3 regions of the Propionimicrobium sp. PCR01-08-3 genome follow, and region 2 is predicted to be linked to each of the others. Evidence: predicted binding sites of a transcription regulator. Region 2 holds the regulator's gene; each other region holds the start of a gene.

Region 1 (12,319 bases), 950 kb from region 2:
ATCAGCGACGACACCGTCGAGGCCGTCGCCGCCGAAGCCAACAATGAGCGTTTCGCCTGGGACTGCTACCGCCGCTTCATCCAGATGTACGGCGAGGTCGTCGAGGGCGTTTCCTCGCATCTCTATGAGGACGCGCTGACCGCCAAGAAGGCCGCCAAGGGCGTCGAACAGGACACCGACCTCACCTCCGACGATCTGAAGGAACTGGTCGCCGAGTTCAAACAGATCTCCAACGAGGCATTGGGCGGCGACTGGACCTCCGATCCGGTCGAGCAACTGCACCGTGCAGTGGACGCCGTGTTCCGCAGCTGGGGCAACCCGCGCGCCGAGGTCTACCGCAAGGCGAACAACATCTCGCGCGAGCTGGGTACCGCGGTCAACGTCATGCAGATGGTCTTCGGCAACCGTGGCGACACCTCGGCAACCGGCGTCTGCTTCACCCGCAACCCATCGACCGGCGAGCAGGGCGTCTACGGCGAGTTCCTGACCAACGCTCAGGGCGAGGATGTCGTCGCCGGTATCCGCACCCCGCGTCACCTCTCGGAAATGGAAGACGTTCTCCCCGAGGCCTACCATGAACTGCTCGACACGATGTCCCGGCTCGAGGGCCACTACAAGGACATGCAGGATCTCGAGTTCACCATCGAGAACGGCAAGCTGTTCATGCTGCAGACCCGCAACGGCAAGCGCACCGCTGCCGCCGCGCTGAAGATCGCGTCCGATCTGGTGGACGAAGGGGTCATCGACAAGAACGAGGCGTTGAGCCGTATCGAACCCGCACAGCTCGACCAGCTGCTGCACCCGGCCATCGACCCGTCGAACACCGCCAAGCCGATCACCAAGGGCCTCCCGGCATCTCCGGGTGCTGCCGTCGGTGGCCTGGTCTTCGACGCCGACACCGCCGCCGCGAAGGGCGAGAAGGGCGAGGCCGTCGTCCTGGTTCGTTTCGAGACCACTCCGGACGACATCCACGGCGTGCTGCAGGCCCAGGGCGTGCTGACCGCCCATGGCGGCATGACCAGCCACGCGGCGGTTGTGGCGCGTGGCTTCGGCAAGCCCTGTGTCGCCGGCGCCACCACCATCAAGATCGATCTCGAGAACAAGACGCTGACGATCGAGGGCCAGACCTTCAACGAGGGCGACGTGGTCACCCTGAACGGTTCGACCGGTGAGGTCTTCGGCGAAGCTCTCAAGCTCATCCCGCCGCAGATCAACGAGGACTTCCAGCGTGTGGTCACCTGGGCCGACGAGGTGCGGACGATGGGCGTGCGCGCCAACGCCGACAACTTCGAGGACGCCTCGAAGGCCCGCGAGCTGGGCGCCGAGGGCATCGGGCTGTGCCGCACCGAACACATGTTCATGGCCTCCGACCGGCTGCCGGCCGTGCGCGAGATGATCCTCGCCGAGACCCCCGAACAGCGGGCCACCGCGCTGGAGAAGATCCTGCCGATGCAGCAGGCCGACTTCGAGGGCATCTTCACCGCGATGAAGGGACTGCCGGTCACCGTCCGGCTGCTCGACCCGCCGCTGCACGAGTTCCTGCCGAACTACCTCGACCAGGCGCTCAAGGTGCAAGAGCTCGAGCTCACCGGCGGCAACGCGGACGAACTGGCGCGTGAGCGTCAGACTCTCGCCCAGGTCAAGAAGCTGCACGAGCAGAACCCGATGCTCGGCACCCGTGGCTGCCGGTTGGCGATGCTGTACCCGGAGATCCCCGAGATGCAGACTCGCGCCATCATCCGTGCGGCTCTTGCGGTGCTGGAGCGCGAGGGCGAGACCGTCGGTGTCGAGATCATGATCCCGCTGGTCGGGCTGGAGACCGAGATCGTCACCCAGCGCGACATTGTCGACCGCACCGTGAAGGCCGAGTTGGAGGCAGCCGGCAAGCAGCTCGACTACACCATCGGCACCATGATCGAGCTGCCGCGTGCCGCCCTGATCGCCGACAAGATCGCCGAGCATGCCGACTTCTTCAGCTTCGGCACCAACGACCTGACCCAGACCACCTTGGGCATCAGTCGTGACGACGCCGAGAACGGTTTCCTCGGTGCCTATGTTGCCGACGGAGTGCTGCCGCGCAACCCGTTCCAGACCATCGACGCCGACGGTGTCGGCCAGCTGGTGCGCATGGGTGTCGACAAGGGCCGCAGCCACAACCCGAAGCTGAAGTGCGGGGTGTGTGGCGAGCACGGTGGCGATCCGGATTCGATCGAGTTCCTGCAGACCGTCGGGCTGAACTACGTGTCCTGCTCGCCGTTCCGGGTGCCGATCGCCCGCTTCGCGGCCGCCAAGGCTGCCATGGACCAGAAGTGATGCGCTGATCACTGCTGTCGATTTAGCTTGTCTGAATAGGCGAAGAGGCCCCGGTCCCATCACGGTCCGGGGCCTCTTCCTTCACGTTCTTATTGGAGGTCACTGGATCGATGGCGGTGAGGTCGTTGAGGTAGGGGCCGCCAATCCCTACGGTCCCTGCTTGGGTTCTGCGGTCAGATCTATCTCTTCGATAGTTGGTTCTCGCTGCAACGTGCGGCACGGATGAGAATGGTCTTGTGTTCGTGTACTTGTCGGAGATGGCCGGGTTGGGTCTGGTCGGCTTCGATCCGCTGGGCGCGATCATCATGCTCAGCTTCATCGCCGGCGGAGCACGGTTTGTTCATACGGTCGTTTTCACCGTACTGAACTGGGTGCTGATCGTCGTGCTGGGTGTCACCGCGGGCACCGCCCTCGTGCCAGTCATCGCCGAGCTACCGCACTGGCTGCAACTGGTGCCCCGATGGGCCTGGATCGTGGCCGAGATCGTATGCGCGGTTGCATTGACGACATGGGCGGTTGTGCGGATGCGGACCGGGGCCTCCAGCCATCACAGTGTCGGCCAGCGTCTTCATCCCCGCGATGCCTGGGTGACGCGACCTCCGTCGCCGGGCTGTGGTGACCTTGGCGATTTGAAGCATGGGAGCCCTGGGCCATCGGCCGAGGCAGGTTCTGCAGTTGGACCAACAATCCGGACGCCGCATTGGTGGCTGCTGATCGTCATCTCCGCCGGAATCGCGGTAGCGGCGTTCGCCGACCCCGGCTATACAGGGGCCGTGCTGGCGGCAGGTTCCCGGCCGGTGTCGTGGCAGGTGATAGGACTGACTCTCTGGTATCTGATCGCCATGTCGCCGCTGGTGTTATTGTGCGTGGCGTCCGGTTGCGGGGCCACCAGCAAGGCGAGCGCCTTACTCACGAACTGGATATCGCAGTCTCGTCGTCCGCTCTGGGTCGCCGGCACGACGCTGATCGTCATCGTTGCCGCATTGCTGCTCGTTGATGCCGTATTGCTCGCGGCGTCCGGTCATTTCCTTCCCTAAAGATGCTGACAGGCATCACCATGGGCGAGCCGTCAGGCGAACTCCTGCGGCGTCCCATAGATGTCCGGACGAAGGCTCGCAGCCAGGTACTGGGTGGCGTCCGCGTAGTAGGGGCCGGGGTTGTACAGGAAGTACTGCTGAGGCAGATAGATGATCCGGCCTTCGCGAACGGCGTCCACGGCCTGCCAGGCCGCATTTGACGCGAACTGCTCGTCCATGTTGGTCTTTGCCTCGTCGTTGCTGTCGAACATGCTTGTCACCAGCACGTAGTCGGGCTGGGCGGCGACGATGGCCTCGACGTCGAGGGTGGTGGTCTCAGAACCCGGGTTGTCGGGCACCGAGCCCTCGGCGATGTTCTCGATACCCAGTTGGGTGAGCATCTGGCCGGCGATCGAATTATCGAGCTTGACGCTGAGCGCTTGCGAGCTCGCGAAAAGGATCACCGCGGAGGTGTCGTCGTCCGCGGGCCACTTGTCGACGACGGCCTGAGTGCCCGAGGTGATCTCGGTGATGCGTTCGGACGCCCGGTCGCTGGTGCCCGAGATAGCTCCGAAGATCTGATAGGCCGCAGCCAGATCGTCCAGGTTCTTGACCTCGGTGGTGAAGGTCGGGATGCCCATCTTCTGCAACTGGGCGGTGAGTTCGGTTTGGGCGCGGGCCTGAGTGATGACCAGGTCAGGGTTGAGACCGATGAGCGCTTCGGAGTCGATGCCGCGGGGCAGCCCGAGCTGCGGCAGCTGCTGCATCTCAGTTGCGCGGTCTTCGACCAGCCGGATGTTCTCTGTCAGATCGGACGCGGCGATCGCTGTGCCGCCGGCATCGTAGAAGATATTGAGCGGAGTCCCCGAAACGACCGCAATACGCTGCGGAGCTTCTTCGAAGGTCTCGCTGTGTCCGGTGAAATCCGTGACGGTCATCGGGAAGCCGGTTCCGGAAGTGCTGGCCACAGCCTGCGTATTTGATGAAGGAGTGGCCGAAGAAATGCCACCCGAGGGGCCGGGTGCCTCACTAGATGCACCACAGCCGGTAATCAATGTGAGTGCTGTCAAGACACCCATGACGCGAGTGACGACAGCAAGGGCCCTGTTCTTCAACGTAGCTCTTCCTAAGTCCGGGTTTGAACGGACGGGTTGAAAAGATTTCGTATCGCGAACGATACACGGCTGTCCGCCAGACGTGGCTTCCAGCCCGTGCCGGCGGAGTTGAAGCCCGATGGATCAGGGTCAGCGCTACAGGTTTCTGAGCGAAGGCACCTTCAGCCGGCAGGTCACCGCAGAGGTTGGTAACCGGAGGAGTCGCTACCCTGGGCGAGCGACCTGCCGGCCAAAGCTTTCATCCGGCCAGCTGCTCGGTTCGCGAGTACGTATGGTCGGTTTGCGGGCCGGACGCCGGGTGCAGCGCGCGAAGGCGGCGTCCGGACTGGGACATACCCACCCAACTCAGCGCGGAGACCGCCAAAGCCTGGGCGCTGCCGGTGATCGGCACGAGCCGGGGCACGCGAGCGCCGGTCAGCGCGTCGGCGTCGATCGTCTCCTGGCAGGCAATGACCGGGGTGGCCAGCCGGCCGTCGCGTCCGGGCCAGGCGGATACACCCCACGGAACGCTGTCGGCCAACGGGCCGTCCGCTGAGGTCGAGCTCAGCTTCTCGCGTGGAATCGTGCTGGTGACGGCACGCAACACCGGGACGCCGATCTGCGGGTACGGCAGGCTTGCCCAGTCATCATCGGTGGGATCGACCGTATCGTTGACGCTGATCATGGCATCGGCGACCGGCTGATCGTGATCGGAACAGAGCCGGTCGAAAGCCTGCTGAATGTTCTGCTGATCTCGGCCGCTTTGTGGCTCGCCGGGATAGAAGAACGGCAGCACATTGGCGCCCCGATACTCCAATTCGTGGACGAGCGAATCGATGTGGGCGGTGTTGTGGCTGAGCCAGTGGCTTCGAGGGTAGGCGACGGCCACGGTCGGACGCTCCGGAAGCAGGCGAGGGCGGTACCCGGCGAGTGAAGTGAAAGTCCCGGCGTCCGGATGGCTGAGAGCCCAGGCGGGCATGGGAAGCGGAAGGGGGACGGGCCAGCAGCCGTCGTTGGCGCGGTTGACGATGATGGCGAGCGCGGTGATGAGGTTCTCCAAACCTCCGGTGGCCAAGAGTTCTGCTAACCGGGCCCAACTGCCATCGGTCACGCCACTGGCGTAGGGGTTGCCGGCGGGCGGGACGCAGGCAGCGCCGGAAGCCGGTTGCAGGTGGACCCACGGCAGCGGCAGATGTTGTGCGCGGCGATCGTCCAGGGTCCGCTCGATGAGTTGCCATGCGTAGGCGTCCGCGGTCTCGCCATGCCAGATGATCGCGCTGGCGCGAGCAGCTGTCGAGGCGAACCAGGCCGCCTCGGCGGGATCGTTCAGCTGGTTTCCCGATCGGCCGACGACCGTATGGGACGCATGACTCAGGCGTCCGGCGGCTTCGGCGAGCAGCGCAAGATCATCTCCGGCAGCGGAGTAATAGCAGATAGTAGCCACGACTACGCAATCCCTTCCTTGGGAGCGGAGACAGCAGTCACTGCCCCGGTCCTGTCCAACGAGAACGGCGCGTACCTGCTGCAGTCGACCGGGCTCATCCTTGGGCCTGAAACCAGGCCTGAGGCATTACCGTTGCGGGCCAGCACCGGAGTCACACCGGATTTCGCTGATACCAACAGGTACGCACAGGCTTCCTTGCTGTGGCATGTGATACTTTATCACATTTGCCCGTCTCGGCTAGGCCTGCACCAGCCGGGCTCGCCGCTCGAAGCGACAGGCTTGACGATACTCTGCGCGGCCGCGTGGCATGGTGAACGGCTCGCCGGAGGACGATGCAGCCAGTTGCGCCTTCTGACGCCTTCGTTTTAAAGGCGTGGCTTTTGCACGGCGTGGTCAGCCGAGCGTGGCGTCCTCGATGCTCATGCCGTAGCGGGTCTGGAAGTAGTCCTGGATCGCTTGAACCTGGTCGCCGGTCTCGGTCTCGGCCTTCTCCCAGCGTCCATTGTCCTTGGTCGACTGGCTGAGGTCGTTGCCCTCGTCATCGAATACCGAAACCAAGGCATTGCTGGTCAGGTCGTAGGTGTAGTTGTAGGTCTTGCCCATCGCCGAGCTGACCAGATGGCGCAGGTAGGTGTTGTCGGCGTAGTTGAACTCGCCGTAGTTTTGGAAGGCCTCGCCGCTGGCCGGATCGATGAACTGGAAGGTGGCGGTCTTGGCCTGCTGATCGATGGTGATCTCGAAACCGGAATCCTCGACGGCGGTGGCGTCCTTATCGGTGTCGGTCAGCATGCCGTCCTGGCTGGTCAGGGTGTGCTCTGCCGCGGGAGCATTCGCGCTTGCGGAGGCAGCGGGTGCGCTGCTGGCCGGCGTCTCGGGAGTGCCGGCGGCGGTCTCCGTGCTATCGGACGAGCATCCGGCCATGCCCAGGCCGAGTACTGCCGCAGCGACAATGGCGATAGTGCGCTTCATTCTTCTTTTCTCCTTGTTGTTTGTGGAACATCGTGAATGACCGCAACCGACCCTTATCGGCTGATCTGCGACGCCGACCAATCGCGGCTTGGTTGTGAACAGGATCGGTTTTGAGAGGGCGTCTGTTGCCCCCTCTTTTTCTGCTGAACCCCGGCACTCGATGCACGTCTGTTCGAGGTACTGAACAGAGCATCTACTTTGCGTCCGTGGGATCAACCGGCTGCCCGTAGACATCCGGACGCAGACTGGCTGCGAAATACTCCAGGGCGTCCGCATAGTAAGGCCCGGCGTTGAACAAGAAGTACTGCTGCGGCAGGTAGATCACCTTGCCGTCGCGTACCGCATCGACTGCCTGCCAGGCCTGGTTGGAGGCGAACTGCTCGTCCAGTTTCTGTTTGGCCTCATCGTTGTTCTCGATCATGGAGGTCACCAGCACATAATCGGGCTGGGCCGCGACTATCGCTTCGATGTCGAGATTGGTGGTCTCCGAACCCGGATTATCCGGCGCCAGCTCAGAGGCGATATTCGTGACGCCGAGGGTGGTGGCCATTTCTCCGGCAATCGAATTGTCGAGTTTCACGGCCAGGGACTGGGCCGTGACATAGAGAATTGCCACCGATATGTCGTCGCCCGGCCACTTCGCTATGACCTCGTCGCGCTGGGACGAGATGTCGGATATTCGCTGATCGACGATATCTTGAGTGCCGTTGATGGCTCCGAAGAGCTGGTAGGTGGTGACGAGATCCTCGAAAGAGCGCACCTTGACCGACAGCGTCGTCATGTCGAGGCCCTGCATTGCCTTCAGCTGGGTGTCTTGGGAGCCCGCCATGGTGATGACCAGATCGGGGTTCTGCGCCGACAACTGCTCCATATTGATGGCGTACGAGCTGCCGACCTGGGGCAGCGCCTTCATCTCGTCTGCATGCTCGGTGACCAGCCGGAGGTTCTCGGTGATGTTCGGGCCGCAAACCGCGGTGCCGCCCGCGTCGTAGTAGATGTTCAACGGGGTGCCGGAGACGACGCACACCCGCTCGGGTTTCTGCTCCAGGGTGATGGTGTTGCCGACGAAATCGGTGATCGTCATCGGATAGCTGTCGCCCGAGATCCGGACACTGTTGGCATCAAAGGAGGCGTTCGCGGCCGACGAATCGGGCGCGCCCGCGTTGGTGGACGAATCCGTGGGACCTGATCCGCAAGCGGCCAGCCCGAAGGCGAGCAGAGCCGCGATTCCTGATTGGGCAAGGAGTTTTCCGAACCTGCGTTTCTGACTCAACACAATTCCTTCCGGAACGGAGCCAGACGGATCTGCTCCGTCCCTTATCCATCGAGGACGGTGCTTGAACCCACTGCAGTCGACCGGACTTGTCCTCTTTGAGAGAGGCTTTACCGTTGCGGGCCAGTGCCGGAATTCGTGGTCAAAGAATCTTTGGCCACACCGGACTTCGCTGATTCCAATGGGCAGTCGCGATCCTTATCGACCACGACATCGTCACGCTAACACCGCCGATGAACGACGATTCGGTAAGGGTTACCTCAGTCCTTCGACTTCGGGCCTGCCGTTGGTGTATCTGATTCCGATCGATGTGATGGTCGGGATTCCGCCGCGGCGATCGACGGCATTTTCGCCATATTTTCGATGGAGCCGGGTATTTGGATTCTGGTGGTGCCTGCGGCGGTGATGGCGTAGTGGTAGCCGAGTTTCGTGGTCCAGATGTAGAGGCCGGGGCTGGGCTGCTCTAACTGGCAGTCGCCGTGAGTTTTCGCCCGGTGGGCTTTGCGGGATAGCGGCCCGAGGTTGCCGGGATGGGTTTGGCCTTTGTCCCCGTTCACGAATGGAATGGTGTGATCCATGTCGCAGTGCTGGGCGGCGATCGTCCCGTAGGGGAATACGTCGACGGGGTTGCGTTGCTCGATGACGAACCGCATCCGATCGGGCGTCTGATAGGCGTCCGACGGCTGAATGGTGCCCGGATCAATGATGGGTCGGACGATGACTGTCGAGTCTTTCAAGAACTCGGGCAGTTGGCTGGTGAGCAGGGGTCCCCAACCGTCGACACGGGCGACCCCAAGCGGCGGCAGATGTGGGCCGTGGCCTGGATGATCATCTGACTCGCAATCGGTTGCACTGGGGTCAGCGTTGCGGCGGCCATGACCAGCCCTATTCCAGGGCCCCGACTGCTCCGGATCGCCCTCGCCCGTTCCGGAGGTGTGGCCCGGCACCAAGTCGTCGGCGTTGATATGCACGACCAGCGTGTGGACGGGCATGGTGGCGCCCTCGGCAGAGCGCGGGCATACCGGCAGATCCGCATTCCTGTCCAGACTGCCGTGACCGTCCGGCGGACAGGAGTCCTCGGCATCCTCGGGTGGTGGCTCATCAACGTCGAATACCCGAGGCTCATTCGTCCCGAATGATCGGCCCGGAAGTGAGAAGGAGCAGCTGCCGGATCCGCTAGAGGTCCGCGTTGATGGCGGTGTGTCGGCCGGTCTACGGGAATCGTGGCCGACTTGACTCCCGGTTTCCGCTGTCCCCACCATGCTGCGACCTGAGATCCCGGTGTCGGAGACTTCGTCGGCTTCGGTGCCGAAGATGGCATCCAACGTGTGGCGCCAGTCCGGAACCGGCCGCTGAATTTCGGCTGATCCACTGCCCGCTCGCGGGGCGTCTGATGCTGGAGCGAAGGAGGTGATGGGTTGCTGGGAGGTGAGGTCGGAGCGGCTTGACGATCCAGGTGCTGGCGACTCGTCCGCTGGTTGCGGGAAGAACGACTCGTCGCCAAGATCGATAGCCGGGTCGCCGCTGCCCGCCCGCGAGGATTCTTCCCAGAACCAGGAGTCTGCCAGGTGTTCAGCATTCGACGTCGCGGACCGCTGACTGACCGGCCTGGTGTCGGGCGGAGCTGACGTCGTGACGGGCAGGGCACCTTGTTGGCAGGGCTGGTTTTGGAAGTGCCGACAGAGGATACCCAGGGCTTTCGCGCGGCGGATATCAAGGTCGCGTCCGATCAACGGATCCGGGGAGGTGGGCAGGGTGCCTGCGATCTTTCTCAGGACGAAGTCGAACATCAACCCGTCTTCGGGATTCACCACACCGTAGATGGAGACGTGTCCGTCGTCGATCGGCGAGATGTGGATGAATCGGGACAACCGTTTCGCCTCGGCGCGTTTGCGGGCCAGCTCGTGGTCGGCGGCGATGACGTGTTCTTCCAGGTCTTTCATCGCTTTCGACAACGGCTGATAGGCGAGAATGTCGGCCATCTTCTCGTCCACCTCAAGGCACGCTTTCAGGGGGAGGCAGGCGCAGCGTTGGCAGACTTTCTTGGCCCGCCAGACCCGCACCTGGCCACAGATGACCTTCTGGAACATGCGGGGATGCCGATGCCGCAGGTCGAGAGCGAACCCGATCTGAGCGAGCGCCAGTGATGCGGGGATGCCGAGCAGGGGGCCGATCTCCAACGCCAAGAACTCACCGATTTTCGGGGTGCCGTCATGACCCGGGGTCATGAATCGTTCCATGCCTTCGAACACGGCCTCCTGATCGATCTGCCACAAATCGGCAGCATGCAGGATAGCGATCAGTTCGGCGACCTCAAATGCTTTGATCTGCTGATGCGCAAAATCCAAGGCAGCCACAGCATTCGCAGCGTCGGACGGCCTGACCAGCGCCTCGGTGCCACAAATCGGCTCTGCCACCTGACCATCGGTCGAGCCGGGAGCAGAGCCCGCGGCCGGCCGGGAAGGATGTGTTGGCCGAGAGGCTGGCATGTCCGCGGAATCGACCGGTACGCCAACCGCACTGAGCACCGAACCGGGAGCAGGGGTTGCCTTCTCTCCATCGTCCGCTTTGCGCGTCGTGTGGTCTTCCATAAAAGAACTCTACTCGAACATACCGACAAAAACAGACGAATCTACCACTAAATCGAAAAAAGATTCGAGAAATCTTCCAGGGTGACGCGTCCCCATTGCCGAGCTGACATCATGCTGCAACGGGCGCTGTGCGTACAAGGAGGCACACGAGTGAGTCGATGCTGCCGAACACGCCCGGACAGCGGTCCCAGTGCCGCTAGTGCATGTGGCGCATTAATCGGAGCACGCCTTATCTAGGGGACGCGACCGCCGTTACGTCCAAATGGTCGCGTGCGTACTACCCGACATGGCGCTACCCGATGAGACCTGCTGTGAACTCGCGGCCCAGGCGTCTGCGGCGAGCACGCTGTCAACCGAGAGTTCGCCGTAATCGGGGCCATCCGGGCACGGGCTCAGTCTAGAGCCGGGGGCTCAGGCGACGCGGTAGCGGTTCAGCACCTCGGGATCGACATCGACACCCAGACCCGGGCGATCGGGAACGGCGACTCGACCGTCATGCAGCGTGAAAGGCGTAGTTAGCAGGTCATCGCGCAACGGATTTCGGGTCCTGTCGAATTCGATCACCGGCTCGTTCTGCAGCGGCACCGGCACGTATCCAAACGGCGTCAGCGGCAGGGCGCTGCAGACCTGTAAGCCCGCAGCAAGAGCGATGCCCGACCCCCAGACATGCGGCACCACGCGCAGATTATGAGCGGACGCCAGCGCCTGAATCTTCATCGCCTCCGAGATACCGCCGCACACGCAGATGTCCGGCTGGACGATATCGACGCAGCCCCCGGCAATGAAATCACGGAACCCATAGCGGGTGTACTCGGCCTCGCCACCGGCGATCGGGACGCTCAGCGCGGTGCGCACCCGGGCATATCCTTCGCGGTCCTCGGGCGGTACCGGCTCTTCGAACATCTCGACGCCCGCGTCCTCAAGATGACGGCCCATCAGCACGGCAGTGCTCGAGTTATACGCATGGTTGGCGTCGGTCAGCAGGTGGAAGTCGTCGCCGAGGGCTTGCCGCACTCTGGCGATCCGGGCTGCGTCCTGGCGCACCGGCAGCAGGCCTATCTTGATCTTGAGCATCGCGAACCCGGTGGCGGCGTAACGTTCCATCTCGGATTGCAGCGCGCTAAGGTCGCGTGCCGGATCGAAGGTCGTCTCGCGGTAGTAGCCGCCGGTGCCATAAGCCTGGACGCTGTCGCGGAAGCGTCCGCCCATCAGCGTGGAGACCGGAACCCCGAGCGCCTTTCCGGCGAGATCCCACAGCGCGATGTCGATCGCGCTGATGGCCTCGATGTAAGCGCCCTTCTGACCGAAATCCCGGGTTTGGGTATAGAGCGTGTCCCAAACCAAGCCGGGGGAGGCGTCCGGCATGGCGAGCAAAGTCGGGCCGAGCACGTGCTCGACACATGCCTTGACGGGTTCGGCCGGGCCATATTGGCCACCTTCGCCCCACCCGGTCAAGCCGTCATCGGTGGTCAGTTTCACCAAGAAGCTGTTGCGTTCGGGGAAGGCCGCCTGGGACGAGAAGAAGCGGTCGCCGCCCAGCGGCACCTTGAGGATGAACGTCTCGATACGGCTGATCTTCATGGGTTCTCCGCTCGTCCACAGCAAGGTGGTTCGTTCTT
Region 2 (12,319 bases):
ACGGTGATCTGCGACGGTGAACTGAGCCCGGCTCAGTTGCGTACCCTGGAGGACCGTATCGGAGTGAAGGTCGTCGACCGCACCGCTCTGATCCTCGACATCTTCGCTCAGCACGCCAAGAGCGTGGAGGGCAAAGCCCAAGTGGAGCTGGCCCAGCTGAACTACCTCAAGCAACGGTTGCGCGGGTGGGGCGGCAATTTGAGCAGGCAGGTCGGCGGCCGTGCCTCGGGCGGTGCCGGAATCGGTGGACGCGGACCTGGCGAGACCAAGATCGAAACCGACCGGCGCCGGATCGGCCACCGCATCTCAATTTTGCGGCACAACCTGAAGGACATGGAGAGCACCCGGGCGATCAAAAGGGCCGACCGGCAGCGGCATCGCGTGCCGTCGGTGGCGATCGTCGGCTACACCAATGCGGGCAAATCCTCCCTGCTGAACCGGCTGACCAACGCCGGCGTGCTGGTCGAAAATGCTTTGTTCGCCACGTTGGATCCGACGACCCGGCGCACCACCACCTCCGATGGCCGGGTCTTTACGCTGACCGATACCGTCGGCTTCGTCCGGCATCTGCCCACCGACCTGGTGGAAGCCTTTCGTTCGACCCTCGAAGAGACGGTCGACGCCGACCTGCTGGTACATGTCGTGGACGGATCGGATCCGGACCCGGTCGGCCAGGTGGACGCCGTGCACAAGGTGCTGGGCGAGATAGGCGCTGCCGAGCGTCCCGAGCTGCTGGTCATCAACAAGATCGACCGGGCCGACCCCGACACGGTCGCAGTACTGAAAAACCGCTATCCGGGGGCTGTCGCCGTGTCCGCCAGGACAGGTGAGGGCGTGGACGCCCTGCGGACGGCCGTCGAGGACCGGTTGCCGATTCCGCAGACCAAGGTGACCGCGCTGGTGCCCTGGGATCGCGGAGACCTGGTCGATCGCGTCCACCGCGAGGCGGAGCTGGATCATCTCGAGCACCAGGCCGGCGGCACGTTGCTGACCGCCCGTGTCTATCCGGATCTGGCGGCCCAGCTGGAACCGTTTGAGCGAACCGGCGAGCCCACCGGTGAGTGACGATCTGGAGGAGAAATCACTGGCGGCGCTCGAAGCCGCCGTTCATGCTCTCGGTGGGGCCACCAGGCAGGGCCAGCAGGAGATGACCTCTCAGGTCGCGCATGCGTTGGGCGACGAGGTGCACCTGTTGGCGCAGGCAGGCACCGGCACCGGCAAGTCGCTCAGCTACCTCATTCCGTCGATGATCTGGGCGGTGCAGTCCAAGAAGACTGCGCTGGTGGCTACCGCGACGTTGGCGTTGCAGGCTCAGCTGGCTCACAAGGACATCCCGGTGGCGGCGCGCGCCGTGGCGTCCGTACTGGGACGCGAGCCCCGCACCCAGATCGTCAAGGGACGCTCGAATTACGTCTGTCTGTTGAAGATCCGCGACCAGCTGGGTGGGGAACAGGATTCCCTGCTCGGCGGTGCCGAACTCGTCGGCGCCATCAACGAAGCCGGAACCGATGCCACCTCGGCACTCGGCGCCGAGGTGGTGGCACTGCGCGAATGGGCGGATGACCAGGCGAAGTCCGGCGGCCTCGCCGATCGCGACGATGCGCCCAGCCATTCGCCCAGGTCGTGGGCTCAGGTCTCGGTGCCGGTGCGCGAATGCTTGGGTGCGAATGCGTGCCCGTATGGGGCCGAGTGCTTCGTCGAAGAGTCCCGCGCGAGGGCGCGGCAGGCCGACCTGGTGATCACCAACCATGCGTTGCTGGCGATCAACGCGATGCATGGTGGGACGGCGCTTCCGGAGTTCGGGCCGGTGATCGTTGACGAGGCCCATGAGCTGGTGAGCCGCGTGACCGGTGCGGCGAGCAGCGAGCTGTCGGGGCAGCTCATCGAGCGAACCGCCAAACGCGCCGGCAGCTGGCTGGACGATGATTTGGCGACCGAACTGCTCGAGGTCGCCGACACCTTTACGCAGGCCTTGGCCGAGGTCGAGCCCGGGCGCATCACCGACCCTGATTCGCCGGCCATCCAGGCGTCCGCTGTGGTGCGAGAGGTCAGCCGCCGGGCGGTGTCCGGCTTGGCGCCCACTTCGGGCGATGCAGCAGAGCCCGAACAGCAGCAGGCGGCGTCCGCGATGAAAGAGGTCTTCGAGATAGCCGAACGCATCGCGAAGCTGGACGAGTACGACGTGGTCTACCTGAGTGCGCATGAACGTTTCGGACGCCAGCTCAACGTGGCTCCGCTGTCGGTGGCCGGGCTGATGCGCGAGAAGGTGCTGGAAGACCATTCGACCGTGCTCACGTCGGCGACCTTGACCCTCGGAGGAGCGTTCGAGTCGACGGCCGGCAGCGTGGGATTACGGCGCGCCGATCGTATCGAACTCACCGACGAGGCCGGCGATGCAGGCAATTGGCGGGCCATCGATGTCGGTTCTCCGTTCGAATACCGCAAGCAGGGGATCTTGTATATCGCCTCGAGTCTGCCGAACCCCGGACGCGATGGCATCGGCTCGGCCGCGCTGACCGAGCTCGCCGAATTGATCTGGGCCGCGGACGGGCGGACTCTGGGCCTGTTCGCCTCTCAACGCTCCGCCGAAGCGGCCGCCGATCATCTGCGAGACGCCCTTCCGGCGTTGAAAGTGATGTGCCAGGGCCAGGCGAATCTCAGCGAACTCACCCGCACCTTTATCACCGACGAGCATTCGGTGCTGGTGGGCACCATGTCGTTGTGGCAAGGCATCGATGTGCCCGGAGATGCCTGCCGGCTGGTGGTGATCGACAAGATCCCGTTCCCGCGTCCGGATGATCCGTTGATGCAGGCCAGGCAGCAGGCGGTGACCAAGGCCGGCGGGAACGGCTTCATGCAGGTGGCGGCAAGCCACGCGGCGCTATTGCTCGCTCAAGGTGCCGGACGCTTGATCCGCTCGTCCACTGACAGGGGAGTGGTGGCTGTGCTTGATCCCAGGCTCGCCAAGGCACGCTATGGCAGTTTCTTGAAGGCATCGCTGCCGCCGTTTTGGACGACCACCGATTCCGAGGTGGCGGTGCAGGCATTACAGCGATTGAACCGCTGATACCTCTGCTCGACAGACCACTGCCGTTGGCGTCGATAGCCGCCGGGCTCACCCGCCCGGCCGACAACACGAATTTTCGAATAGGCTCTCGGGCGCCGGTCCTGGTATGGGCCGGCAACCTGTGAACCCGACAGGTACGGCTGCGAGGCTCAGATCCGCCGCAACACCGCCACGACCTTGCCCAGCACGGTGGCATTATTGCCGTCGATCGGATCGTAGGCCGGATTATGCGGCATCAGCCAGATCTGCTTCGGGGTGCGCCGGAAGGTCTTCACCGTGGCTTCGCCGTCGAGCAGCGCGGCGACGATGTCGCCATTGTCTGCCGTCGGCTGCTGGCGGACGATCACAAGGTCGCCGTCACAGATCGCCGCGTTGATCATCGAATCACCACGCACCCTCAAAGAGAAGAGCGTGCCTTGTCCGACCAGATCGCGGGGCAGCGGCAACACATCTTCGACGTGCTCCTCGGCGAGGATCGGCGCTCCGGCCGCGATGGCGCCGACCAGCGGCACCGCAACCGCCGTGGTGGAGTGCTCGGTGACCTCCAGGGTCTCGTTCTCGTCGGGGTCTTCGGTGGCCGGGGCGGTCACTTCGAGAGCGCGCGGACGATTGGGGTCGCGCTTGAGGTAGCCCTTTGATTCGAGCACCTTCAGCTGGTGGGAAACGCTGGAGGAGCTGGTCAGCCCGACTGCCTCCCCGATCTCGCGAATGCTCGGCGGATAGCTGCGGGCCTCCACGGTCTCCTGAATGAATGCCAAGATGTGACGCTGTCTGGGAGTCAGCCCCAGACTGTCTTCGGAACGGTCTCGCAGATTGTTGACATCGTCGATTCCCAGGTCGCGGGCGATGTCGGCCTTCGACGGCCGGCCGGCACGGCGAGGGACGGCGGGTGTACGCCTCACTGTGATCATGAGACAACGTTAAGACATCAATGAGCCGGATTCAAACATTTGTTCGAGCGTGTCGGAAAATGTCAGAGCGTCCTGTTTGGATAGTCGCCAAGAGGTTTCGCGGGGTGGATGCGGTTGCTGGGTCGCTGTTCGCTCGCGACAACTGAGGCGACGAATAGATCGTCATTCGAACTCTTGAACGATGAGAGCCGGGCTGTTAGGCTCGGAGTCGAACAAGCATTCGATCCTATTGGTTACGGCGGATGGCCGGACGAATGGAGAGTGAAAGATGAGCGTTCTGATAGATGGTCAAGCCAGCGCCGGTTTTGCCGCGGGTTCACCAACCCGACCGAGGCGCCTGAAGCTGGTGGCCGATGGCGACCGTCCATGCGCACAGATGCGCTATGTGCCGTCCCGTGAGTCTGGCCCGAGGCAGCCGGCCCGGCCTTTGGCCGGTGCCCCGTATTCGATTACGCCGGTTTCCCGCACGCTCGTGCGCGAAGCCGAGCAGCGACAGCCGGCGTCCGGGCGAGCCGGTCTGACTCTAAGCGATCGTGGCCTGGCAGCGGTGATGATCGGGTTTGCCTTGGCGGTCGTGCTCGGTGCGTGGATGATTGTTTCCCAGTACCTGGCCTTGGGCCTGGTCTGAGGGCCGAGGGTTTTACGTCATCGTGCAGTTTGTGTTCGACGAGGTGGGTCGAGCATGGCGAAGGCGAATTCCGGCGGCCGAGCCTGACGGCCAATCGGCGAATGGGTCGTAAGTGGGTTCTCGGCCGATGCGGGAGGAGAATTCGCCCGCCGGGGCTTTGACCCTTGTCGGGTTCGATGTGCGGCGCGGGAACCGATGGATGGCGCGTGGTCAGGTGACACGAATAATCGGAGGGGTGGATTCAGCTGAATCCACCCCTCCGATTGGTCTATGCGGCGTGTAGGTCCTGGACCTGTGACCGGATCAGTAACCGTACGGCTGCTGGGGCTGACCGTAGTGGCCCGGCTGCGGTGCGGTCATCGATTCGTCGACGACGACGGTGCTGATCATCTTGTCGGCGAGAGTCTGACGCTTGGCGTCCCACAGCGGGAAGAGCCAACCGACGTAGCAGATGAGGGAGTCGACGAAGTGCGCGAGGAAGCGTAGCAGCGACATGCCGGGACCGATCGGCTGGCCCGTGGTGGCCGAGACCAGCCGGGTCTTGGCGATCTTGCGTCCCCAGGTGACGCCCGTCTTGCCGCCGACATAGCCGATGTTGTAACCGAGCCAGCCAAAGACCAGCACATAGTAAATGATGGTGCCGACCGCCGACATATCGCCGTAGGAATCGGTAAAGAACGAGGCGATGATGCTGATGACGATGCCGGGCAGCACGTAATCGATCAGCGCGCCAAGGGCTCGCTTGCCCCACGACGCCAGCGGCGCAGCGCCGCCTACCGGCCCATAGAGACTGCCGCCGTAGGTCGGCTGCCCGTAGCCGCCGGCCTGCTGCGCGTACGGATCTGTGGGCTGGCCATAGCCGCCTTGCTGGCCGTAGGGATCGCTCGGCTGGGCATAGGAATCCGTGGGCTGGCCATAGTTGCCGGAGGCCCCTCCATAGGGGTCGGACGACGGCTGTTGGGACTGCCCGTATCCGGATTGCTGGCCATAGGGGTCGGACGACGGCTGCTGAGATTGTCCGTACCCGGGCTGCTGGCCGTACGGGTTCGACGATGACGATGCGTCCTGCCCATATCCGGCCTGTCCGCCGTACGGGTCAGACGATGAGGAGTTCGATTGCTGACCGTAGGGGTCAGATGATGAGGAGTTCGCGTCCTGCCCGTATCCGGGTTGCTGACCGGAGGATGAATCTTGGCCATAGAACGACTGCTGACCGTAGTCGCCGGCAGAATTGCCCGAGCCTGACGAGTTCGGATCACCGTACGGTGGCTGAGCCGATGATTCGCTGGACTGCCCGTAGCCCGCAGGCTCGCCGTAGTTCGACGACTGTCCATAGTTCGAGGGCTGTCCCTGGCCGTCCGCGTCAGACTGACCGTAATGTGAACCCGACTGCCCGTATCCCGATCCGGACTGGCCGTAACTCGAGTCGGACTGACCATAGGAGGATTGCTGTCCATATCCTGAGTCGCCGGATTGTCCGTAGAACGAGGACTGATTCTGCTCGGCAGGCCCGGATGGCTGGCCGTAGGGCGATTGACCGAAGCCGGAATTGTCCTGCTGCCTGTAGGCCGGGGCGGATGAGTTGTCGCTTGATGGCCCGTAGGACGACGGCGCGTCCGAGGACGAATCGGACGCCGGCTGCCCGTAACCGCCGCCGGTCTGATAGGGCTGCTGCCCGTAGCCCGGCTGATCTTCAGGGGCAGACGAGGCGGAGGTCGTGTTTTCACCGCCGGGAGTCGAGGATTCGCCTGACGGCTGCTCGGCAGCGGGGGGCTCGTAGGCAGGAGCGCCATAGACGGGCTGCTCGCCTTGAGGTTGTTGTGGGTCGGCCGGAGTTTGCGGGGTGGCCTGGCCGTTTGCGTCGCCATTTGCGGCATCTTGGCCAGGGTCATCGGTGGGGCGACCCCAGTACTCGTTGCTCACAGCTGCCTCCAATCGGATTGCGTAACGTCCATGATCCTATGCGTCCCAAGGGTTTAGCGTGCGTCTCCTGGTCGGATAATGGGCACATGCCAACTGCCGTCGCCGCGCCACGTGCCTTTTCGCCGGGCCGCGCCCTGAGCGCGCTGCTCGGGTTTTCCGGGGTGGGATTGCTGATCGCCGTAGCGCATGTGTTCTTCGATATCGGCCTGCCCTGTCCGCTGTTGACGTGGACCGGTATTCAGTGCCCATTGTGCGGAGCGACCCGTGCCGCCGGGGCTTTGCTCACCGCGGATGTGCGTGCGGCTTGGGGTTATAACGCGATGATTGTGATTGCGGTGCCAGTGCTCGCGCTCGCTGCTCTGGCATGGACGATCGAGCTTTTGGGAGGCCCGAGCTTGCGGCCGCCTGGTCGTTTTCGGCCGGTCACCCAGAACAAGGTCTATGTGCTTGTCGGCTTCATTGCGGTGGTGTTCATGATCGTCCGCAACGTCATGAGTTGACCTTCACGGCGACTGTTCGCCGCAAGCTAAACACGGGCCGGCTGGGACGCCTTGCGGGCGGCGAGATGACTGAAATCCAAGGTGACTGGCCGCTCGATGCAGCGTCATTTGTGGCCGTTGACGCCGGCCTGATCGGTGAGCTTTGCAGCGTGACACGGGGTGGATCGGGAGGTCCGAGGGCCCGGTGAAGTGCCGGGCTATCAGCCGGATCTGCGCGGCCGGCGGCGACGCGCCGGTGACTTGATCCAGTGGCTGATCGGTGTACTGTGTCCATATCTAGTAGTTACCCGAGCGTGATTTGCCCACAAGTTGTGGTTGTCCGGTAACGAGAGATCTATAGAGCTAGACGCTACCGAGATGTTGAGGAGTCGACGTGCACTGCCCATATTGTCGCAATTGCGACTCTCGGGTGCTTGATTCCCGGGTTTCCGAGGACGGCACCAGCATCAGGCGCCGTCGTCAGTGCCAGGCGTGCGGAAGACGGTTCACCACCATCGAGCAGACCCAGTTGGTCGTGGTCAAGAAATCGGGAGTAGTCGAACCGTTCAATCGTGAGAAAGTGATCTCGGGTGTCCGCAAGGCCTGCACCGGTCGTCCGGTCACCGAGGAGCAGCTGGCGAAACTCGGTCAGCGAGTCGAGGAGGCCATTCGGGCGTCCGGTCAGGCGGAAGTCCCGACCGAAGACGTGGGCGTCGCCATTCTCGGTCCGCTCAGCGAACTGGATGCGGTCGCCTACCTGAGATTCGCCTCGGTCTACAAGCACTACAACAGTGTCGAGGATTTCGTCACCGAGATCGACAAGATGCGTGAGGTGAGTGAAGCCGACCAGCAGGGCGCGACATCAGCAGATCCCGAGACGGATGCCGCCGGGCAGACCACAGAAAAATGTCAGACCGTCGGGGCACACTGAACTTCGTCAGCACAGGCCCGTTCGCGGTGGCACCGCCCGGGCAGAACCTCAACGGCAAAGTCCAGCAGCAGCGAACCACCGGCAAGACCCGACAACAACTGAGTTCACCGGCAGATGACCTCACATGAATACAAATTTCATAGATCCCGGCGCCCACCGGCACCGGAACCTCCGCTCCGGATCCTGGGTACCTGGTTCCCGAGAGCCCGGACCAAAAAGCTTCAACAAGAACAACCACCAGTAACAGGAGACAGCTGTGACCGACACTCTCTATGACGACACGCGTGAGGCCGCGCACGCACGTGGTTTGACGATCGAGCGGGTCTTCACCACCGAGGGCGTGCATCCCTATGACGAGGTCACCTGGGAGAAGCGCGATGTCGTGCAGACCAACTGGAAGACCGGCGAGGTGGTCTTCGAACAGCGCGATGTCGAGTTTCCCACCTCGTGGAGCCTGAACGCCTCCACGATCGTCACCACCAAGTACTTCCGCGGTGCCCTGGGCACCCCGAAGCGTGAGGCCAGCCTCAAGACCTTGATCGATCGGGTGGTGAACAAGTATCGGATGACCGGGTGGGAGAACGGCTATTTCGCCACCGAACGCGACGCCCAGATCTTCGGCGAAGAACTGACCTGGCTGCTGCTGAACCAGTACTTCAGCTTCAACTCCCCGGTCTGGTTCAATGTCGGCACCGACGCGCCCCAGCAGGTCAGCGCCTGTTTCATCCTCTCGGTCGACGACTCGATGGAGTCGATCCTGAACTGGTACCGCGAAGAAGGCATGATCTTCAAAGGCGGGTCGGGCGCCGGCCTGAACCTGTCGCGGATCCGTTCGTCCAAAGAACTGCTGCGCTCCTCGGGAGGCACCGCGTCCGGCCCGGTCAGCTTCATGCGAGGCGCCGACGCTTCGGCGGGGACCATCAAGTCGGGCGGCGCGACCCGCCGGGCGGCGAAGATGGTCGTCCTCGACGTCGATCACCCCGATATCGAGGAATTCGTCGAGACCAAGGCCCGTGAGGAGAACAAGATCCGCGCGCTGCGTGACGCCGGATTCGACATGGATCTGGGCGGCAAAGACATCACCTCGGTGCAATACCAGAACGCCAATAACTCGGTGCGGGTCAGCGACGAATTCATGCAGGCCGTCACCGACGGAACCAAGTTCGGTCTGCGCGGCCGGATGACCGGCGAGGTCCTGGAAGAAGTGGACGCGCGAGAACTGTTCGGCAAGATCGCCCAGGCTGCCTGGGAATGCGCCGATCCCGGCCTGCAGTACGACGACACCATCAACGATTGGCACACCAACCCGGAGTCCGGGCGCATCACCGCGTCCAACCCGTGCTCGGAGTACATGAGCCTCGACAACTCGTCGTGCAACCTGGCGAGCCTCAACCTGATGAAGTTCCTGCGCGGCGACGACACCTTCGATATCGAGAAGTTCATCAAGGCCGTCGAGCTGATCATCACCGCGATGGACATCTCGATCGTCTTCGCCGACTTCCCGACCGAAGCCATCACCAAGACCACCCGCGACTACCGTCAGCTGGGCATCGGCTACGCCAATCTCGGCGCGCTGCTGATGGCCCTCGGCAAAGGATACGACTCCGAGGGCGGACGCTCACTTGCCGCGGCGATCACCTCGCTGATGACCGCGGCCGCCTACCGGCGCAGCGCCGAACTGGCCGGCGTGGTCGGCACGTATGCCGGATATGCGCGCAATGCGGACGCTCACAAGCGTGTGATGCGCAAGCACCGCAGCGCGAACGATGACCTGCGTACCTTGCACGAGATCGACGCGGGTCTGCGCAGTGCTGCGGGCCGGCAGTGGGATCAGGTTGTCGAACTGGGGGAGCGCAACGGCTTCCGCAATGCCCAGGCGTCCCTGTTGGCGCCCACCGGGACCATCGGCTTCATGATGGACTGCGACACCACCGGCATCGAGCCGGACTTCTCGCTGGTCAAGTTCAAGAAGCTGGTCGGCGGATCCTCGATGCAGATCGTGAACAACACGGTGCCGAAGGCGCTGCGCAATCTCGGCTACGGCGATGAGCAGATCGAAGCGATCGTCGCCTTCATCAGCGAGCACGGCAATGTGGTGGACGCCCCGGGGCTCAAGCCCGAGCACTACGAGGTCTTCGACACCGCCATGGGCGTGCGGGCCATCAAGCCGATGGGGCACGTGCGCATGATGGCAGCGGTGCAGCCTTTCTTGTCCGGGGCGATCAGCAAGACCGTGAACCTGCCCGAGTCGGCAACCGTCGAGGACATCGCCGATGTCTACATGGAAGGCTGGCGGCTCGGTCTGAAGGCAATCGCGGTCTACCGCGACAACTGCAAGGTCGGTCAGCCGCTCAGCGATCAGAAACTGGCGGACTCCAACAAGACCGCTGCCGAACCCGAGGTGCGCATCGAATACCGGCCCCGCCGTCAGCGCCTGCCGAAGTCACGCTCGGGCCGTACCACCAGTTTCACGGTGGCCGGCGCCGAGGGATACATGACCTCGGGTGCCTACGAGGACGGCCACCTGGGCGAGGTTTTCCTCAAGCTCGGCAAGCAGGGCTCGACACTGTCGGGTGTGATGGACGCGTTCTCGATCGCGGTGTCGATCGGCCTGCAATACGGCGTGCCGCTGGAGAGCTTCGTGCAGAAGTTCACCAACCTGAAGTTCGAGCCGGCCGGGATGACCGACGACCCGGACATCCGGATCGCCCAGTCGATTATGGACTACATCTTCCGCCGCCTCGCACTCGACTACCTGTCGTTCGACGAGCGGGCCGAGCTCGGCATCTTTACCGCGTCCGAGCGTGCCCACTACGTGGAGACCGGCAGCTACCTGAGCGAGGAGGAAGAGAGTGAACTGCCCGATTACGAGCAGCTGAAGAACGACGCGGGTGACAACGTCCGGGTCGACGCCGGTGGGCCGATGCAGCCCAGCCTGATCGAGGCCCGGCCGCACACCACCAGCGAGCTGATGGAGGCCATCACGGGCATGGAGGTGGACGCTCCGCTCTGCCTGACCTGCGGCACCAAGATGCGTCCGTCGGGCAGCTGCTACGTCTGCGAGGGGTGTGGCGCGACCTCCGGCTGCAGCTAATAGCCTGCGAGCTGAGAACTCCCCGGCAGTGGCCGCAAGCACTGCCGGGGAGTTCTGCGTCAGACGGGGTCCGCTAAAGTGACCCTGCGGGTCGGGTTGGTGATTTTCAACTCATGGCTTACATCGGGAACACTCGAACCGGCAGGAAGTGGGATAGGTCAATGAAGCGTGTATTCGGGTTGCTGATGGCAGGCGTGCTGGCATTGACCGGCTGCTCGTCGTCCTCGGACTCCGGCGAGGGGCCCGACCAGCAGCCGTTGCAGATCGGCATCGCGCAGATCGTGGATCATCCTTCGCTCAATGCCTTGCGGGACGGCTTCATCGAGGCCATGACCGACGCCGGATACCAGGAGGGCGAGGATGTCGTCTACGACCTCAAGAACGCCGCCGGTGACCAGGTGACGCTTACCAACATCGGTTCCAGCTTCGCCGACAAGGACCTGGTGGTGGCCATTGCGACGCCGACAGCGATCACCTTGGCCCAGGCGCTGCCCGACACTCCGCTCTTCTTCGCAGGAGTCACCGACCCGGTCGAGGCCGGCCTGATCGATTCACTCGACGCGCCCGGCGGCCTGATCACGGGCACCTCCGACCTGCCGCCGATCGACGACCAGCTCAACCTGATCAAAGAGGTCAGCCCGGACGCCGCAAGTGTCGGTCTGCTCTATACCTCGGGCGAGGTGAACTCGCAGATCCAGGCCCAGATGGTGGCCGATGCCGCCCCTGCGCTGGGATTGAGCGTCCAAGAATCGACGGTGACGGCGTCATCCGAAGTGCGCCAGGGAGCCGAATCGCTCAATGGCGTCGACGCCTACTTCGTCGGCACCGACAACACCATCATTTCCGGAGTCGAGGCGCTGGTCGCGGTGGCCGAGGAGCGCCAGGTGCCGCTCTATGTGTCGGATCCGGATTCGATCGATCGGGGTGCCATGGCGGCGCTGGCGGTCGATTACCACGCGCAGGGCGTCCAGACCGGTGAGATGGCAGCCAGATATCTGTCCGAGGGCGGAAAGCCGGGGGACATTCCGGCCCAGGTCGCGCAGGATCTGGAGATCTCGTTGAATCTGCAGGCAGCCGAGCGGATGGGTGTGGAGATCCCGCAGTCCGTGATCGACAAGGCAGCCAAGGTGGTGCAGTGAGGCAATTGTCATCCAATTGACACCGGGGCGTGTAATTCACCCAGCGGGACGCCATTAGAATCATTGCCGCACCCACATCTGAGAGGAAATACCATGCGCCGAATCGCCGCTCTTGGCATTGTTGCCACGCTCGCCCTCACCGCCTGC
Region 3 (7,081 bases), 1.3 Mb from region 2:
CTTGATCGAACAACTGAAGGCGGATCCTGCCATCGCGGCGGCAGACACCTTGATGCTGACCATCCCGAACACGCTCGGCGTCGAGGCGAACCTGGCCGTCTTGCGTAACTTTGCCGAACAGGTTGCGCCGGCGCTGGGCTGGGTTCCTTCGACCGAGGGGCCCGTCGAGGGGTACGCGATCGGCTAGAAGGTTTGCAGCCGGACGATGCCGTGCTCGCCGTCGACGGTGATGATGTCACCGTCGTGAATCCGGTGGGTCGCCGAACCCGTGCCCAGCACCGCGGGGATGCCGTACTCGCGCGCCACGATCGAACTGTGCGACAACGGTCCGCCGACATCGGTCACCACGGCTGCCGCCATCGCGAAGAACGGGGTGTAGGCGGGCGTCGTGATGGGAGCGACCAGCACATCACCCGGGCGCATCTTCGTGAAGTCCTCAGGGCCGAGCAGCAGCCGCGCCGGACCGGTGGCCTGGCCGGAGCTCGCCCCGAGACCCTTCAACGTCGGTCCGGTCTGCTCGGTCTCGTTGCTCGGCATGAATCGCTTGAACAGCCGGTAATAGAAGCCCGATTGCGGTAGCCAGCCCGGCGGCGGGGCGAGACGCTGGCCGCGCCAGGTCTGCTTGCGTTGTTCGACTTCTCTCGCCAGTGGTGCCCCGGTTTGCCACTTTGAATCGGGAGTCTGTTCCGTGGCCGAGCACGCCCTCTCATCTTGACGAGTCGTTTCGTCGCCACGAGGTTTGCGGGACTTGGCAGCCGACGCCTCGGCCTGCGTGTCCTCGCCGCCGTCAGGCTGTCCATCATCCGGTTTTCCGGTGGCCGGTGACGTTTCGGCAGGCCGTGTGGATTGCGCCAGATCAAGCGCATCCGCGGCGTGCTCGGCCTCGTCCAGCCTCAGCCAGAAGACATCGTCCGCGTCGTCGATCACGAAGGCCGCGGCAAGCCTGCTGCCTAGTTCGCGCAGCAGCCGGCGAGCGGTCGGCCAGCCAAGGCCGATGTCGGCGAGCGCATCCTCGCGCAGCGGGCCCAGCCGGTGCGCCTTCTCGAGCCATTTATGCAGCATCTTGCGCCGCACCGGCCCGACGTTGCGGTCGAGCCAGGCCTCGGCCCGGTGTCGCTCAGATGCCAGATGCTCCAATCGGGCATCGGGGTTGGTCGCATGCCCGGAAACCGCGTTCTTGAGGGCGGCCATCACCGGTGCAGGGTCATCGGCGGCGACCGGCTGCATGACATCGAGGTTGTAGGTCAGGTGACCGAAATTGGCCAGGTGCTCGTCCAATCGGCGCTTGAACTCGTCGGCGTGCTCGGGTGGCACTGGCCTGTCCGCAAGCACCGCCTCGGCAACTCCGGGAGTCTTGCGGCACCAGGTCGCCAATTGATACAGCGAGCGTTCGGCGCGGATCGGCGTCGACTCGTACCCCAATAAGAAGGTCAGCGCCGGCGGCTTGTCGACGTTCGGACGACCCAGCACCAGCGCGTTGTACAACCGGGTGAACACGATCTCGGGCAGCGCCGCCTGCGGAATAACGGCCTGCACATAGGTGTAATACTCGGCGCCAGCGGCAGTGATCTCCGATGCGCCACGGAGCAATTCGGCGCCCTCAAGAGTGCCCGGATCGCGTTCGGACCATTCGTCCACCACATGCCGGTATCCGGGTAGGCCGCGATCACGCCACAGGGTGACGCCGTTCAGGTTCGTGGCGCCGAATACCGTTCTCATGCCCCCGGGTGCCATCCGCATCATTCGGCCCATTCCGGCCGTGCTGTAAAAGTAGTAGCCATAGCCGTTGACGGTGGGGAAGTCGAAGTCGTCGGCATGCAGAGCATCGGAGCCGAAGTAGCGGTCCAGTACGTTCTTCAGAGAATGGGTGACCGCAGGCCGGGCGAGGTCCGCGAACAGCGGGGAGAGCGGATCAGGCAGCTGCTCGGTGATGGAGGCACGCATATACATGCCATCGCTGCGCTCTGTCGGCCAGCTGGTGGGGATCGGCCCGGTCGGCTCGGGCAGCGCGGTGATAGGACGGCTCTGGGTGAGCCAGAAGGTGCCATCGGCGAGCGCCCATTCGATGTCTTGAGGTGCTCCGAACAGTTCTTCGACCCTATGTCCGAGGTCGACCAGGGCGAGCGCCTGCTCATCGTTCAGCACGGACGCACGCCGACGGTGCTCGGGCAAGGGTTCCGCATGCGTGCCGCCATCGTCTCGAATGGTGTGTTTTTCCTTGTCTGCGATGGTTCGGTGAAGGACGCGATGGTCGGCGACGACCAGTTCGTCCGGGGTGACCTCTCCGGAGACCACGGCTTCACCGAGCCCCCAGGCGGCATTGATGACGGTCTCGGTGCGGCGTCCATTGGCCGGGTTGGCGGTGAACATGACCCCGGCGGCGTCGGCGTCCACCAGACGCTGCACCACCACGGCGAGGCTCACGTCCGCATCGTCGATGCCGGCCTTGTCGCGGTAGGCGATGGCCCGGTCGGTCCACAGGGAGGCCCAGCACCGGCGGACGGCGTCCACCACCTGGTCGCGTCCGCTGATGCCGAGGTAGGTGTCCTGCTGGCCTGCGAAGGAGGCGTCGGCCAGGTCTTCCGCGGTGGCTGACGAGCGGACTGCTACCACGACGTTGTCGTCCTCTTCGTCGCCGAGCCCTGCATAAGCCTCGGCGATAGCCGAGGCGAGCTCGGCCGGTATCGTCCGTTCGAACAGGGCACGGGCCTCGGCACCCTTGATGCCCGGACGCAGCTCGTCGGCGATGCGGGTGCGGCGGACGAAGGTGTTGTAGGCGGTAGTGGTGACCACGAATCCGTCGGGAACCGGGAATCCGGCACGGACGAGTTCGCCCAGATTGGCGCCCTTGCCGCCGGCGATGGCGATGTCGTGACGCGTGACGTCATGTAGCGGTGTGACCCAAGTCATCTTGAGCTCCTTTTGACGTGCCGAGTTTACCTTCGTCAGTGCGCATAGGCGCTCGACGATCGGACTGTTCCGCAGGATCGCTGTGCCCCTGGCCTCGACCCAGGTAACCTCGACTTCAGGTGTCGACCGCATGGGAGAGGAAAAACAGATGAGCGAGACCCCGGCTTCCCCGCAGGGCCAGGCAACACCCGACCAGGCAGCGGCAACCCAGCCGCTCGCTCCGCCGCCTACCGCCAATGCGTTGACGCTCGAGGCTCCGGCACCGATGCCGGTCGTCGCAGAGACTCAGGCCCCGCAGATGGCTCCGCCGGTCACCGAGGAGCAGCGTCCGGCCTTGGACGCCAAGGTCAATCAGTTCATGACCGCCATCATGGCTGAGCAGGCAAGTTCTCCCGAGTTCAGCGCACAGGCCGACGCGGTGCGGTCGATGGGCGATGGCGATATCCGCCGGGCCGCCGAGATGAGTAACCGGCTGCTCGACACCCCGATCAACGAGATGAACAAGGGTGGGCTGAGCGACGTCTCCAAGGTGTCGGCAACCCTGGTCGAGCTGCGCAAGACTGTCGAAGGCCTTGATCCCTCCGAGGTCAGCAAGCCGAAGAAGTTCCTCGGGGTGATTCCCTTCGGCGACAAGATTCAGGACTATTTCCGTAAGTACCAGTCGAGCCAGCAGCATCTGAACGCGATTCTGCACGCGCTGCGTTCCGGCCAGGATGAGCTGACCAAAGACAATGTCAGCCTCAATATGGAAAAGCAGCAGCTGTGGGACACCATGAACCGGCTCAACCAGTACATCTATCTGGCTGAGCAACTCGACACCCAACTGGCCGCACAGATCGCCGAATTGCAGGTCACCGACCCGGCAAAGGCGGATGCCCTCAACAAGGACGTGCTGTTCTACGTCCGGCAGAAGCATCAGGATCTGCTCACCCAGCTGGCGGTCTCCATTCAGGGCTACCTGGCGATCGACGTCATCATCAAGAACAACACCGAACTGATCAAGGGCGTCGACCGGGCGTCCACCACGACGGTTTCGGCGCTGCGCACCGCGGTCATCACCGCGCAAGCACTCGGCAACCAGAAGCTGGTGCTCGATCAGATCAGCGCATTGAACACCACCACCTCGGGGCTGATCGAGCGCACCAGCGAAATGCTGAAATCCAATTCGGTGACCATTCAGCAGCAGGCCGCCAGCTCGACGATTTCGATCGAATCGCTGCAGAAGGCGTTCGCGAATATCTACGAGACGATGGATTCGATCGACAGTTTCAAGATCGAGGCGCTCAACAACATGAGCCAGACGATCGGGACGCTGGAGACCGAGGTCGCCAAGTCGCGCGCCTATCTCGACAGGGCCCGTGAATCGGACGACCGGCAGGCGATCACCAACTCGCTCACGGTGCCCGACTACAACATCGGTTAGGAATAGTTGATGGGAATCTTTGGCTGGCTGAAGGGCGACCAGAAACCTGCCGACCCCGAAACCTTGGCGTCGCCGGCTCCGACTGCCGAAGACATCGAGAAGGCCTTGGCCAAGGCCGAGCGCATGGTGCTGGATGGGCACGCGCCGACTCCGGTGCTCGCCCGGGTGCTGCGCATCATCACCGTGGTGCGCGCGATTCTGCCAAGGCTCAGCAATCTCGGACTCGATTCTCAGGACGCGTACACGGTCGTCGCGACCGCCACCGATTATCTGCCCGAGTCGGTGGCCGGGTACCTCGGCCTGCCGCGCGACTGGGCGGACACTCGTCCGGTCGCCAATGGCAAGTCGTCGCTCCTGCTGCTGGTCGATCAGCTCGACCTGCTCAGCCTGACCATCTCACGGATGTATGACGCCACCAACCGGCAGGACGCGGCCGCCCTGGTCGCTCAGGGGGCCTTCCTCGATTCGAAGTTCGGCGGCCAGATGAAGCCCGCCCGGATGGATCAGCCAGCTCAGGCGTCCAAGAACCTGCTCGATCTGTAGGTGCGGCAGCCAAGATTGGCCTGGGCGGTCATTCGCTCGCAGAGACCTATGCAGTGCTGACACGGCTGCCCGGAGATGCTCGGTTGAGTTCCGCTGACGCGGTGCGAGCTTGCGCGATATGGAGTATCTGGCGGAGCAACTTATGACGGCTTGGTGGGTTTGACCGCTCGCGCACATGGTGCGGTTCTCGTTACCCGCGATGCGCGTGCCCGGCCCACGTATGAGGCACTCGGCGTGCAGGTCGAGGTGCTTGCCAGCGCTTGAGGGAACTGAGTCCCTCATCAATTGCGCAATTGCGCGTCGCTGTTTGATTCTGCTCTTGAAAACTCGAGATCATATTCGAAATTATCCGCTCAAGACACTGTTATTCACACCTATGTTCGGGTAGACTCTTGCTATGGAGACCACTACCGTAGCCTCGGCCACCGACGTGACTGTTCATGTCGACGTTGAGCCGATCTGCGGTGCGGGTGCTTTGGTGCGGCCGGCCGGTGAGGCCGAGGCCGTGGCAGCCCTGGATTACGCGCACCAGCAGAAACGAGCGTTCGAGGTCGCCGAACTCATCGCGATCCTTCACACTGCTGACTTGTGGAAGATCGATTCGGGGGCTGTGTTCGAGGGCATGGAACGGCTGATCGAGCCCGGCCATGACGGCACTCCGAAAGTCGGAGACTTCCTCGCTTTGGAGATCGGGCCCTTGCTGGAGATGACCGCCCCGGCTGCCTTGTCCCAGATCGGTTTCGCTCTCGATTTGCGGCATCGGCATCCACAGATGTTTAAGAAAGTGATTGCCGGCCGGGTGCAGGTGTGGCGGGCCAAGAAAGTGTGCGAACGCTGCGCCGCCTTGTCGTTGGAGGACTGTCTTCAAGTGGACGAGAAGATGGCCGATGTTCTCGAATATCAGACGATGTCGCGGGCCATGAGACTGCTCGAAGAACAGATCATCGCCGCCGATGTCGAGGCTGCACGGCGACGGGCCGAAGCCAAACGGCTGCAGCGCTTCATCAAGATCAGCCCCATCGATGACGGCCACGTCTCCATCTACGGCATCGTCAATCCAGAGGACGGGTTGATGTTCGATTTCGTCCTTCGCAAGATCGCCAACACCCTGCCCGCGAAGCCTGATCCTGAAATCGGACGAGATGTCGACATGCGCCGAGCCACCGCACTGGGCATCCTCTGTCGCCATTTCCAAGACCAACCCTGCCAGCAACCCCGGTTGCCCGGTACCACTATCGCGGCTCATGACCACGAGCCGGAGCAGGAACCACCACCCGAGTGGGAGCCTCCGCAATCCGACAAACTATCCGGCTGCGCAGGGTCCCCTGATTCCCGTTCGGACACGCCTGTGGCTCCTGAAGGGGCCGGCGGTATCCCGGTCCCTGGCGGGCGGCCCGACCAGACACCATGTGATTCTTCCCAAGCACCGGTGGGCATGAATCGATCTGCACAACAGAGCGCAGAGGCCAACGAGCCTGATCGCAGGGTTCCTACCTGGCGACGACGATTGGAATCAATCTTCCGGGACGACCATGCCCAAAGTGGGAACGAGGAAGGCACGGGTCTGCCCAGGTCAGCCGGAAAAGCGAAACTCAACCATAGGGACCTTGCGCTTCTTGATGAGCTGAGCAACTTGCAACCACCCGCCCAAGAACCACCCGACTGGGAGCCACCCGGGCCACAGTTCCTTTCCACACCGGCCGCAGCGACCGGCGACCGCGTCCACGGGCGGGGCCCAGACTCGCGCGAGCTATCAGAGGCGGCAACCGGCCAGGAACCAGAGCAGCGCCGACACGGTTCCTCACTGCCTGCATGCCCACGCCCGCCCGAAGGCACCGCCATGCCCACGCATACCCTTGTCGTGCACGTCAACGCCACCGATCTGACTCCCGGTGTCGCCCTCGTCGACAGCTGGGGACCTCTGCTCGCAGAGCAGCTGCCAGAGTTCTTGAAGGGCTCGAAAGTGATCGTCCGGCCCGTCATCGATCCGGAGCAGATTCAGCCATCCGATGCCTACCAGGTACCCGGCCGGATGCGGTTCGCCATTGAGCAACGCAATGCGGTCGACGTGTATCCGTACGGCATCCTGCCTGCCGGCCGATGCGACCTGGACCACACAATCGCCTACGAATCCGGCAAGAAGGGCCAGACTCATCCCGGGAATCTCGGACCACTGTCACGCAAGGCGCATCGCGCCAAGACGCA

What was found. Region 2 encodes LexA, which represses DNA repair genes until DNA is damaged. Its sites were predicted from a motif close to TCGAACANNTGTTCGA; they were not measured.
Positions count from the first base shown of each region.
Region 1: a site for LexA is predicted at 10,753-10,768, ahead of QQ658_RS00255 (DUF222 domain-containing protein). Genes of this name have one in related genera too.
Region 3: a site for LexA is predicted at 5,245-5,260, ahead of QQ658_RS10715 (DUF222 domain-containing protein). Genes of this name have one in related genera too.

Region 1 covers NZ_CP127390.1:50,000-62,318, forward strand. Annotated here, with positions in the region: gene ppdK (pyruvate, phosphate dikinase) at 1-2,313, shown strand, start outside; gene QQ658_RS00230 (hypothetical protein) at 2,550-3,350, shown strand; gene QQ658_RS00235 (ABC transporter substrate-binding protein) at 3,383-4,297, opposite strand; gene QQ658_RS00240 (cobaltochelatase subunit CobN) at 4,683-5,867, opposite strand; gene QQ658_RS00245 (hypothetical protein) at 6,261-6,836, opposite strand; gene QQ658_RS00250 (ABC transporter substrate-binding protein) at 7,030-8,109, opposite strand; gene QQ658_RS00255 (DUF222 domain-containing protein) at 8,370-10,700, opposite strand; gene QQ658_RS00260 (mandelate racemase/muconate lactonizing enzyme family protein) at 11,112-12,281, opposite strand; gene QQ658_RS00265 (HigA family addiction module antitoxin) at 12,318-12,319, opposite strand, start outside.
Region 2 covers NZ_CP127390.1:998,380-1,010,698, forward strand. Annotated here, with positions in the region: gene hflX (GTPase HflX) at 1-1,065, shown strand, start outside; gene QQ658_RS04670 (ATP-dependent DNA helicase) at 1,148-3,067, shown strand; gene lexA (transcriptional repressor LexA) at 3,217-3,978, opposite strand; gene QQ658_RS04680 (hypothetical protein) at 4,247-4,606, shown strand; gene QQ658_RS04685 (RDD family protein) at 4,910-6,529, opposite strand; gene QQ658_RS04690 (DUF2752 domain-containing protein) at 6,616-7,029, shown strand; gene nrdR (transcriptional regulator NrdR) at 7,403-7,939, shown strand; gene QQ658_RS04700 (vitamin B12-dependent ribonucleotide reductase) at 8,196-11,033, shown strand; gene QQ658_RS04705 (ABC transporter substrate-binding protein) at 11,195-12,172, shown strand; gene QQ658_RS04710 (ABC transporter substrate-binding protein) at 12,266-12,319, shown strand, end outside.
Region 3 covers NZ_CP127390.1:2,329,727-2,336,807, reverse strand. Annotated here, with positions in the region: gene QQ658_RS10735 (LLM class flavin-dependent oxidoreductase) at 1-187, shown strand, start outside; gene QQ658_RS10730 (PEP/pyruvate-binding domain-containing protein) at 184-2,910, opposite strand; gene QQ658_RS10725 (toxic anion resistance protein) at 3,059-4,333, shown strand; gene QQ658_RS10720 (hypothetical protein) at 4,343-4,876, shown strand; gene QQ658_RS10715 (DUF222 domain-containing protein) at 5,274-7,081, shown strand, end outside.